Regions from separate parts of the Promicromonospora sp. NPDC057138 genome, predicted to be linked through region 2. Evidence: predicted binding sites of a transcription regulator. Region 2 holds the regulator's gene; each other region holds the start of a gene.
The links. The regulator HrcA, encoded in region 2, represses chaperone genes, less so after heat shock. The targets are predictions, from matches to a motif close to TTNGCACTCGNNNNNNNCGAGTGCNAA.
Positions count from the first base shown of each region.

Region 1 (3,268 bases), on a different contig from region 2:
TGGACGTGTTGTAGCCGTCGATGCCTGGGAACCACGCCTCGACCCGGTACGAGCCGTCGGACGGGATCGCCGCCGAGAAGGTCGCCAGGTCGCTCACCTCGGCCGGCGTCGCGTAACGGTAGCTGGCGCCGTAGCGCTCCGCCGAGAAGGACGACGTCAGCCACGACGCGCCCGCCGCGAAGCCCGAGGACGTGTTGTCGACGATGACCGACCAGCTCGTGCCCGCCAAGGCCGCGGCCACCTCGGAGCGGAGCTGCGGCAGCATCGAGTAGAGGACGTCGCCCGGGCAGGCCGTCGCCGTGTAGTCGCGGTGGCCGTAGATCTGGGTCGGCGCGATCCCGTACTGGTCACAGATGTAGGCGCACAGCTCGACCAGCCGGCTCCAGAGCTGCGCGGGCGGCGTTGCGCTCGTGTAGGTGCCCTGGTTCTCGATCCCGATGGCCTGGCTGTTCTGGCCGGGAGCGTGCGCGCCCACGACCATGCCGCTGCCGTTCTGCAGGCGGGACAGCGAGCCGTGCCGGCCCTCCATGACGTACCCGCCGCGGCTCACCGTGAGGTGCTGGCCGGTGTCCACCCAGCCGTTCGCGAAGTGCCACTGCTGGATGTCGCGCGCGATCTGGTACCCGGCGGCCTGCGAGTAGTCCGTGACGTTCGCCGACGCCGTGTGGTGGATCAGGATCTTGTTCGGGTTGGTCGAGACCGTGTCGATGGTGCCCCGGGCGGCCTCGGCGCCCCAGGTGTTGCAGCTCGCGATGGTCGGCGCGGCGACCGCGACGCCGGCCAGCGCACCCGGGGGCGCGTCGGCCGGCGCCTCGGGGTCGGGCGCCAGGGACGGCGGGGCGTCCGCGGTCCGGACGTCCGCCGTCCGGGCACCCGCGGCTCGCGCGGGAACCACTGCGGCGGGGGTCGCTGCGGCGGCCGCGGGGGCCGCTATCGTCGCGCCCGCGGCACCGATGCCGAGGACGACGGCGCCGCGCAGCAGGTCGCGCCGCCCGAGGGAGCTGCTGTCGTGACCGTGGTCATGGTGACTGTGGTCGTCGTGACTGTGGTCGGTGGAGCTAGGGACGTGTTCGTGCACGGTATGCCTCCACGGTTCGGTCGCGCTGGTACGGGCCGATTTCATCCGTAGTATCGGCCGACCGCGCATGCCGCCGGTACATCACATCCGGGGTATACCCCGGACGCGATCCCCCAGACGTCGGACGCCCAGGTCACCGTCAGTGACCTGGGCGTGCGACGTGCGAGCGCGTCGAGGGTCAGGACTCGATGGTCTGGTGGCCCTTCGACGAGCCCTGCTCGATCGTCGTGTCGGCTTCGTGCGCCACCTCGATCTTGCGCGGCTTCGCCTCCTCGCTGACCGGGATCGTCAGCGACAGGACACCATCGGTGTACGAGGCCGAGATGTTGTCGAGTGCGAGCCCGCGACCCATGGTGAGCTGCCGTGCGAACGTGCCCGTGGGCCGCTCGCGGACCAGCCACTGCGCGTCGTCGCCCGAACGCTGCGTGCGCTCGCACCGGACCGTGAGCGTCCGGTCCTCGACCGACACGTCGATAGTGCCCGGGTCCACGCCTGGCAGGTCCATGGACAGCACGTAGTGGTCACCCGTGCGGAACAGGTCAATCGGCATACCGCCGGACTGCCGCGCACTGGTCACCAACGAGCTGAGCATCCGGTCCATCTCCCGGAACGGATCCCAATAGGTAGCCATCGCGCATCACCTCCTCGACGATGCGACCCTGGCCTCTCCAGGGCCGCCGCGCGTGACGGCGGCCCGACCGCCGTCCGGCTACACGATCATTTTCGCGCTCCGCGTCGCTGAGTTCCAGTCCCTCGGACATGCCGAAAGTCAATGTATAGAGCGCTGGCTAGGCCGCGGCGCGGCCCGTCAGGCCCACCCGCTCCAGCAGGTCCAGGGCCGGGCGGTGCTTGTTGAACGTGTACACGTGCACGCCGGGCGCGCCGGCGTCGAGCACCTCTCGCGCGAGCGTCGCGGAATACCCGATGCCGTGCTCGTGCTGTGCCTCGGGGTCGACGCCGCCGTCGGGCGCGGTGAACCCGTCGAGCTTCCGCAGGAGGTCCGCGGGCGCGGCCACGCCCGTCAGCTCCTCGACGCGGCGCAGCCGGCGGGCCTCCGTCGCGGGCAGGACGCCGGCCACGATCGGGATGGTCACGCCCGCCGCACGGGCCGCCTCGACGAACCCCGTGTAGGACTCCGCGCGGTAGAAGAACTGGGTGATCGCGAAGCTCGCGCCGGCCTCCTGCTTCTCCAGGAGCCGCCGCACCTCCTGGTCGCGCGTGGTGCCGGCGCCCGGGTTGCCGTCCGGGAACGTCGCGACGGCGATGGTGAGCGGACGGGTCGCCGCCCGCAGGGCGGCGCTGGCGTCGGCTGCGACGCGGCGCTGGTCCACCTGCGTGAGCAGGCGGACCAGGTCGACGCTGGAGCGCACGCCGTCGGACGGCGGACACCAGTCCGGCTCGTCGCGCGGCGGGTCCCCGCGCAGTGCGAGGAACGACCGCACGCCGGCCTCGAGGAACTCGTCGATCACCTCGGACACGTCCTCGCGGGACGCGCCCACGCAGGTCAGGTGGGCCACCGGCAGCACGGGCGTGCCGCGCAGCAGCGTGGCGAGCACCTCTCGCGACGTCGCGCGGTCACCCCCGGCGGCGCCGTAGGTGACCGACACGAAGTCGGGTTGGGCCGCCACCAGCCGCTGCGCCGTCTCCCAGAAGTTGGGCGCGACGTCGGGCCGACGCGGCGGCATCAGCTCGAACGACACTGTGGGGCGCTGCGGGTATGCCTCGACGACCATGGTTGCTCCATCGGACCTGGCGTTAGCACCTTACGTCCACGCGCCACGTCTACGAGGCGGGAAGTCGGCAGGTTGCTGCGGTGTCACGGAGCCAGGACTCTCGACCGCTCTGGATGGGATCGCCACCATGTTAAGCGATTGTCCAGCACTGGGACAGATTCTGTCCGGTCGCCGAGACGGCCCGTTCCATCGCCCGCCGCGTACCCGCCGCGCCTACTTCACCGACCCCGCCACCAGGCCGCCCACCAGCCGCTTCTCGATGGCCATGAACAGGATCACGACGGGCACGATCGCCACGACGGACACCCCGAACACGTAGTGCCACGACGTCTCGTACTGGCCCACGAACTTCGTCAGCGCCACGGACAGCGGCTGGTTGCCCGCCGTCGACAGCAGCACCAGCGAGGCCGCGAACTCGTTCCAGGACGCGACGAACGTGAACACGACAGCCGTCACG
Region 1 is NZ_JBHUUX010000001.1:65,332-68,599, forward strand. Features, by position in the region: gene ACFT2C_RS00310 (N-acetylmuramoyl-L-alanine amidase) at 1-1,078, opposite strand, end outside; gene ACFT2C_RS00315 (Hsp20/alpha crystallin family protein) at 1,257-1,709, opposite strand; gene ACFT2C_RS00320 (methylenetetrahydrofolate reductase) at 1,867-2,811, opposite strand; SAM riboswitch class I at 2,816-2,931, opposite strand; gene ACFT2C_RS00325 (carbohydrate ABC transporter permease) at 3,025-3,268, opposite strand, start outside.
Region 1: ACFT2C_RS00315 (Hsp20/alpha crystallin family protein) is a predicted target of HrcA. The motif match lies at 1,801-1,827, and genes of this name have one in related genera.

Region 2 (3,268 bases):
CGGTGGCGGCCTCGATCGCCATCTCGTCACGGTCGCCCTTGGCGAGGGCCTGGACCAGCGTGATGACGACGGCGGGCGCCGGCTCGACGTCGACCTGGTCGACGCGCAGGTGCACCTCCGCGCCGTCGACGGACTCGACGACGGTCCGCAGGCGCACCCCGGCGCCGTCGACCACGTCGATCCGCTCCCCGGGGCCGCGGCGCTGGACGACGCCGGCGTGCCGGCCCTCCGCGCCGTCGAGCACGTACACCGAGCCGGCCGCGTACCCGGACAACGGATGGGCGGCGGACGCCTCCGCGAGAAAGACTGGCGCGCTCATGGACCGGCGGTCAGCGCCCGCTGAGCTTGTCGCGCAGGCGCGAGAACACGCCGCCGTGGACCGACGCGAGCCGCGACTCGGGCCGCTCCTCGCCGCGCAGCACCGAGAGCTGCTGCAGGAGGGCGGTCTGCTCCTCGTCCAGCGCGGTGGGCACCTGGACCTCGATGTGCACGTTGAGGTCGCCACGCCCCGGGGAGTGCAGGTGTCCCACGCCGAGGCCCTTGAGGGTCATCACCTGGCCGGGCTGCGTGCCCGGGCGCAGGTCGATCTCCTGGAGCCCGTCCAGGGTGTCGAGCTCGAGCACGGTGCCGAGCGCCGCCGCCGTCATCGGCACCTGGAGGGTGCAGTGCAGCTCGTCGCCGCGGCGGACGAACGTGTCGTGCGCGCGCTCGCGGATCTCGACGTACAGGTCGCCGGCGGGGCCACCACCGGGGCCCACCTCGCCCTGCGCGGAAAGCTTGATGCGCGTGCCGGTGTCGACGCCGGCGGGCACGTTGACCGAGATGGTGCGGCGCGAGCGCACGCGGCCCTCGCCGGAGCAGTCGGTGCACGGCTCGGGGATCACGGTGCCGAAGCCGCCGCAGGCGGAGCACGGCTGGTTCGTCATGACCTGGCCGAGGAACGAGCGGGCCACCCGCTGCACGGAGCCGCGGCCGTGGCAGACGTCGCAGGTGCGCGCCGAGGTGCCCGGCCGCGCGCCGTCGCCGCCGCAGGTGTTGCAGACCACCGCGGTGTCGACCTGGATCTCGCGCTTGGCGCCGAAGACGGCCTCGGCGAGCTCGAGGTCGAGGCGCACCAGCGCGTCGTTGCCGCGCCGTGCGCGCGGGACCGGCCCGGCGGGCTGCCCGCCGCCGAAGAAGGTCTCGAAGATGTCCTGGAAACCGAACCCGGCGCCGAACCCGCCGCCCGCGCCACCGCCCGGCGCGGTCGGGTCCACGCCCATGTCGTACTGCTGGCGCTTGTCCGGGTTGGACAGCACCTCGTACGCGCGCGCGACGTCCTTGAACCGGTCCTCGCCCACGTCACCCGCCACGTCGGGGTGCAGCTCACGAGCCAGCTTGCGGTAGGCCTTCTTGATCTGCTCGGGCGAGGCGTCGCGCGGAACACCGAGAATCTCGTAGTAGTCGGTCACAGGTCTCTCTTTGTGGGGAGGATTGTGGAAGGTGGGGGTGTCAGCTGGGCAGCACTCGCGACAGGTAGCGCGCGACGGCGCGCACCGCGGCGATGGTGCCCGGATAGTCCATACGGGTGGGGCCGATCGAGCTCAGGATCGCGACGGTGTCGCCGGTGGACGAGCCGTAGCCGGAGGTGACGACGGAGGTCTCCGACAGGCCCGCCATGCGGTTCTCGTGGCCGATGCTCACCGCCACCCCGGCGTCGTCGGTCATGTCGGTGAGGAGACCGAGCAGGACCACCTGCTCCTCCAGCGCCTCGAGCACCGGGCGCAGGCCCTGTTCGAACCGCATGCTTGCCCGCGCCAGGTTGGCCTGGCCCGTCAGCACTATGCGTTCCTCGCTCTCCTCGGCGAGCGCGGCGGTGACGACCTCGGCCACTGCGGTGGCCAGCGCCCGGTGCTCGTCGGGCATGGCTTCGGTGACCCGCGCGAAGGCGGTGCCGATCTCGGTGAGGCGGTGGCCCGCGGCGACGGCGTTGAAGCGGGCGCGCAGCTCGCCGAGCGTCCCGTCGTCCAGGCCCACGGGCACGTCGAGGAAGCGCTGCTCCACCCGTCCCGTGTCCGTGATCACGACCACGAGGAGCCGCCCCTCGGCAGAGGGCACGAGCTCGAGGTGCCGCAGCCCGGACCGGCGCAGCGAGGGGTACTGCACGACGGCGACCTGGCCCGTGAGCTGGGCGATGAGCCGCCCGGCCCGCGCCACGACGTCGTCCAGGTCGACCGCCTCGGACAGGAAGGTCTCGATGGCGCGCTTCTGGGGCACGGTCAGCGGCCGCACCTCCGCGAGCTGGTCCACGAACAGGCGGTAGCCCTTGTCCGTGGGGATGCGCCCCGCCGAGGTGTGCGGCTGGGCGATGAGCCCGGCCTCCTCGAGCGCGGCCATGTCGTTGCGCACCGTCGCGGGCGAGACGCCGAGCTTGTGCCGCTCGGTGAGTATGCGCGATCCGACGGGCTCCCGTGTCCGGACATAGTCCTCCACGATCGCTCGCAAGACATCGAGCCTGCGTTCCTCGCTCACCGCGCTCACCTCCGTCCCAGATAGAACGTCCGGGACCTGCACCCGGGTTCCGGCCGCTCTCCAGCGCTCTCGCTCCAGCACTCTCGCCGACCGAGTGCCAATCCTACGCGGCACACGCCAGGGGCCAAGTCCCCGACCCGCGCCCAGCCCGTCGCGCGCCCGCACGGGACGCACCGGACCCGCAGGTCACGCGGGTGACCAAGGCCTCCTACACGTTCGCGAGGGGCTGAGTAGGGCAATGCCTTAGGGGCCCCCGAACCGCCCCGGAGAACCGGCCCGAAAGATGCGGCGACCGCCCGATCCGCCGGGGCTACCTCACGGACGAATCTAGAACCACTGCCGGCGAGGGGCCGGCATCGACCAGGAGGAACACCATGTTCGGCTTCACCAGCTACGCCGAGTACCGCCAGAACGAGCAGGACCTCGACCGCCGGGCCGAGCAGGCGCGGGTGGCCCGCGAGCAGCGCGACACCGTCCGCCGGCAGGCGGCCGAGCGCCGCGGCGCCGAGCGCACCGCGGAGCGGGCCACGCACGCCGCACGCCCCCGGGTCGCCTGACCGCCCGCCCAGCCGTCCAGCACGATGCTGACCAGCGACGATGCCCACCGAGACGACGACCATCGACACAGTGACAGACACGACGACGGGACCGGCATGGGACGATGAGCCCATGCCGGTCCCTCGTGCGCGCCTGGTGGGCCGAGCCCGTGAGCTCGGCGCGCTGACCGCCGCTCTCGACGACGTCCGCTCGGGCGCCA
Region 2 is NZ_JBHUUX010000007.1:63,856-67,123, reverse strand. Features, by position in the region: gene ACFT2C_RS06955 (16S rRNA (uracil(1498)-N(3))-methyltransferase) at 1-319, opposite strand, end outside; gene dnaJ (molecular chaperone DnaJ) at 330-1,451, opposite strand; gene hrcA (heat-inducible transcriptional repressor HrcA) at 1,492-2,511, opposite strand; gene ACFT2C_RS06940 (hypothetical protein) at 2,886-3,068, shown strand; gene ACFT2C_RS06935 (ATP-binding protein) at 3,181-3,268, shown strand, end outside.

Region 3 (3,268 bases), on a different contig from region 2:
GGCGCTACCGGACTCGACGAGCCCGATCTCCCACTCGAGACCAACCGTGGAACGTGGGGATTCGCCGAAGCCGAGCCGGGCAGGCGAGCTCATGCGGCTCCCAGTGGTTCGACGACGAGCACCTGTTGGTTGCCTGCCACGCGTGTGAGCACGATCGTCGCCTCCTCGGTCCCGGTGAGCACGAGCTGCTTGCGAAGTTGTTCAGGCACCACGGCGGTGCCTCGCTTCTTGATGGTGATGCGCCCGACGTTCCGGTCCCGCAGGTACGACTTGAGGCGCTTCAGACCGAACGGCATGGTGTCGAGCACGCGGTAGCCGGTGGCGATCGGGGCCTGCGCCCCGGCCGTCTCCGCCGGACGGGCCGGCGGCAGGTCGGCGGGGTCGTCGGTGGTGACGTACGCGATGGTCGGGTCGACCAGCCGCCCGCCGAGCTCGGCGGCGGCCTGGCCCACCAGGCCCGCACGGATGACCGCCCCGTCGGGCTCGTAGAGATACTGCCCGACGGCGCCGACGTCGGGCGTGACGTCGTCGCCCCGCACGGCGCGGCTGAGCGTGTGCTCCTTGCCGTCGTCGTCGGTGAAGGTACGCAGCAAGAGCGCCGAGCGGCCGGGGCCGTCGGGCGCGAGCGGGCCGAACCAGAGGCCGGCCTCGACCACGTCGCCGTTGACGGAGACCCACTGCGTCTCGGCGTCGGCGGGCAGCCCGTCGTGCGCGATGCCCGGGCCCACCTTGATGCCGACGGCGGGCACCGTCTCGCGCAGCGCCCACACGGCGTCGAGCGGGGGTTCGTAGGCGCGCGGGTCGAAGACCCGGCGGCTGCGGCCGCCCGAGCCGCCGCTCACCCGGCGCGCGGGGTCGGCGTAGACGCCCTCGACGCCCTCGGCGCGCAGGTCGAGCGAGAGGCCGTCGGTGTGCCGCACGTCGGCCTCGGGGAAGTGACGCAGGTTCCACTGCGCGATGGCGGCCGTGCACTCGTCGAGGTCGGTCGCCACGACGCGGAGCCCGGTCCCGGCAAAAGCCAGGGAGTCGGCGCCGATGCCGCAGGTCAGGTCGGCGAGCGCGGTGACTCCCGCGTCCAGGTAGCGCCGGGCGTGCAGTGCCGCGACGAGGAGCCGGGTGGCCTGCTCCAGGCCGTCCGCGGTGAAGAGCATCCCGTCGGCGAAGTCGCCGAACTTGGACCGGGCCCGCGCGCGCAGCCGGGACTGGGTCACCACGGCGGCCGCGAGGTCCGGCGCGATGCCCTTGGCGCGTAGGGTCGTCACGGTCTTCATCGCGTGCCGCTCGTCATAGGGCGGCAGGGCGCCAAGCAGGGCCCAGCCGTCTGGGCTGAGCAGTTTGCTCAGAATCGCCGCATCCATGGGAAGATCTTTCCACGTTCGTCCTGGTCGTGACGAGTGACTCGACGCAACCTTGTCGCAGAGATGGCGAGATTCCGGTGTGCGGGCCGCCGATCGGTCGCGCGGGGCGTGAGCAGGTTCACGCGATTGGCACTCGCCTTGACCGAGTGCTAGCGCCGACCTAGATTTGGGGTTGTCCACCGCCGCGGAACCCGGTCCCCGGGGCCCGCGACGGGGGATCCAGACGTTCGTGCCCGCCGGCACCCGCGACGACGGCGGACCGTCGAACGTTCGAGCCCCTTAAGTCCACCACGAAGCAGATCTCTCGATCCGCTCATGAAAGAGGAGGTCCGACGTGTCGGTCCCCATCAAGCCGCTCGAGGACCGGATCGTCGTCAAGGCTCTCGAAGCCGAGACCACGACCGCTTCCGGCCTGGTCATCCCGGACACCGCCAAGGAGAAGCCCCAGGAGGGCGAGGTTCTGGCCGTTGGCCAGGGCCGCATCGACGACAACGGCAACCGTGTGCCGCTGGACGTCGCCGTCGGTGACAAGGTGATCTACTCCAAGTACGGCGGCACCGAGGTCAAGTACGCGGGCGAGGAGTACCTGGTGCTCTCGGCCCGCGACGTCCTCGCCGTGGTCGTGAGCTGACCCCAGCCCACGCCAGGAGATGACGAGGGCCCCGCACCGAAAGGTGCGGGGCCCTTGCCGTTCCCGCTTCCGGCGGGGGAGATCAGGTGGCGTGGGAGATCAGGATCAGGCCGAGACGGACTTGCCCGCGAGGATGGCCGACCGCTCGTCCTCGCTGAGCCCGCCCCAGACGCCGTACGGCTCGCGCACGCGGAGCGACTGCTCGCGGCACTGCATCATCACGGGGCAGGAGCGGCAGATCGCCTTCGCGGCCTCGGCACGCCTGCGGCGGGTCGACCCACGCTCGCCCTCGGGGTGAAAGAACAGCGTGTCGTCCGCGTCGCGGCATGCGCCCTGGTACTGCCATTCCCACAGTTCCATTACCGGACCGGGAAGCCTCGAGATCTCCGTCATGCCGAACAACCTACAAGTTGTGCAGAAGTTGTTCAAGGGGCAGTTTCGAGTCAAGTTGCCCGAAGCGGTTCAGCCGAAGCGCGTCAGCCCTGACCGGTTTTGTTCCGATGTGAACCGAATTCCACCAAGATCGGCGGCACGCCGGGTTTCGCAGTGGCGCAGAGAGGTCCAGGTCGGCAGAATCGAGTCCATGACATCTTCGCGGCCTGCCCAGAACTCGGGCGGGTCACGTACATCCAGCCCCGGACTGGCCGTCGCAGCGGTAGCCAGACGCCTCGGGGTCGCGCCAGCCACCCTTCGCACGTGGGACCGCCGGTACGGGCTCGGCCCATCGGGTCGTACGGCTGGATCGCACCGCCGCTACACGCCGGACGACGTCGCCCGGCTTCTCGTGATGCGCCGGCTCACGCTGGAGGGCGTGGCGCCGGTGGACGCCGCTCGCGCCGCGGTCGAGGCCAGTGAGGCGGAGCTCGAGGTCGCCGCCCGGACCGCCCCCGCGCTGCCCGCCGTGCAGGTCGAGGACGAGTCGGAGGAGGAGTCCGGCGAGCCGGAGTTCGCGGAGAAGTTCCTCGGCACCGTCGAGGCGCCGGACGGGGCGGACGAGCAGGCGGTCGAGGCCGGTCCGGCGTCGGGCGGCGAGCGGTCGGGTGGCGAGCAGCCGGAGGAGCCGCGCGGGCGGGCCCGCCTGCGCGCCCTGCCCGGCGGAGCGACGGGCGGCGATGCCCCCGCGGCGGCCGGCCCGCGGTCGGCGTCCGCCGCGGCCCCGACGTCCGGCAGGGTGTCCGCCCTGGTCGACGCCGCCCTGGCCTACAGCAGAACCGCCTGTGACAACCTCCTGGTGCTCGGCCCTGAGGGCGATCCCGCGACCTGGTGGACCGAGCTCGTG
Region 3 is NZ_JBHUUX010000090.1:2,181-5,448, reverse strand. Features, by position in the region: gene ACFT2C_RS27065 (glutamate--cysteine ligase) at 1-93, opposite strand, end outside; gene ACFT2C_RS27060 (SAM-dependent methyltransferase) at 90-1,358, opposite strand; gene groES (co-chaperone GroES) at 1,693-1,989, shown strand; gene ACFT2C_RS27050 (WhiB family transcriptional regulator) at 2,095-2,382, opposite strand; gene ACFT2C_RS27045 (MerR family transcriptional regulator) at 2,573-3,268, shown strand, end outside.
Region 3: groES (co-chaperone GroES) is a predicted target of HrcA. The motif match lies at 1,485-1,511, and genes of this name have one in related genera.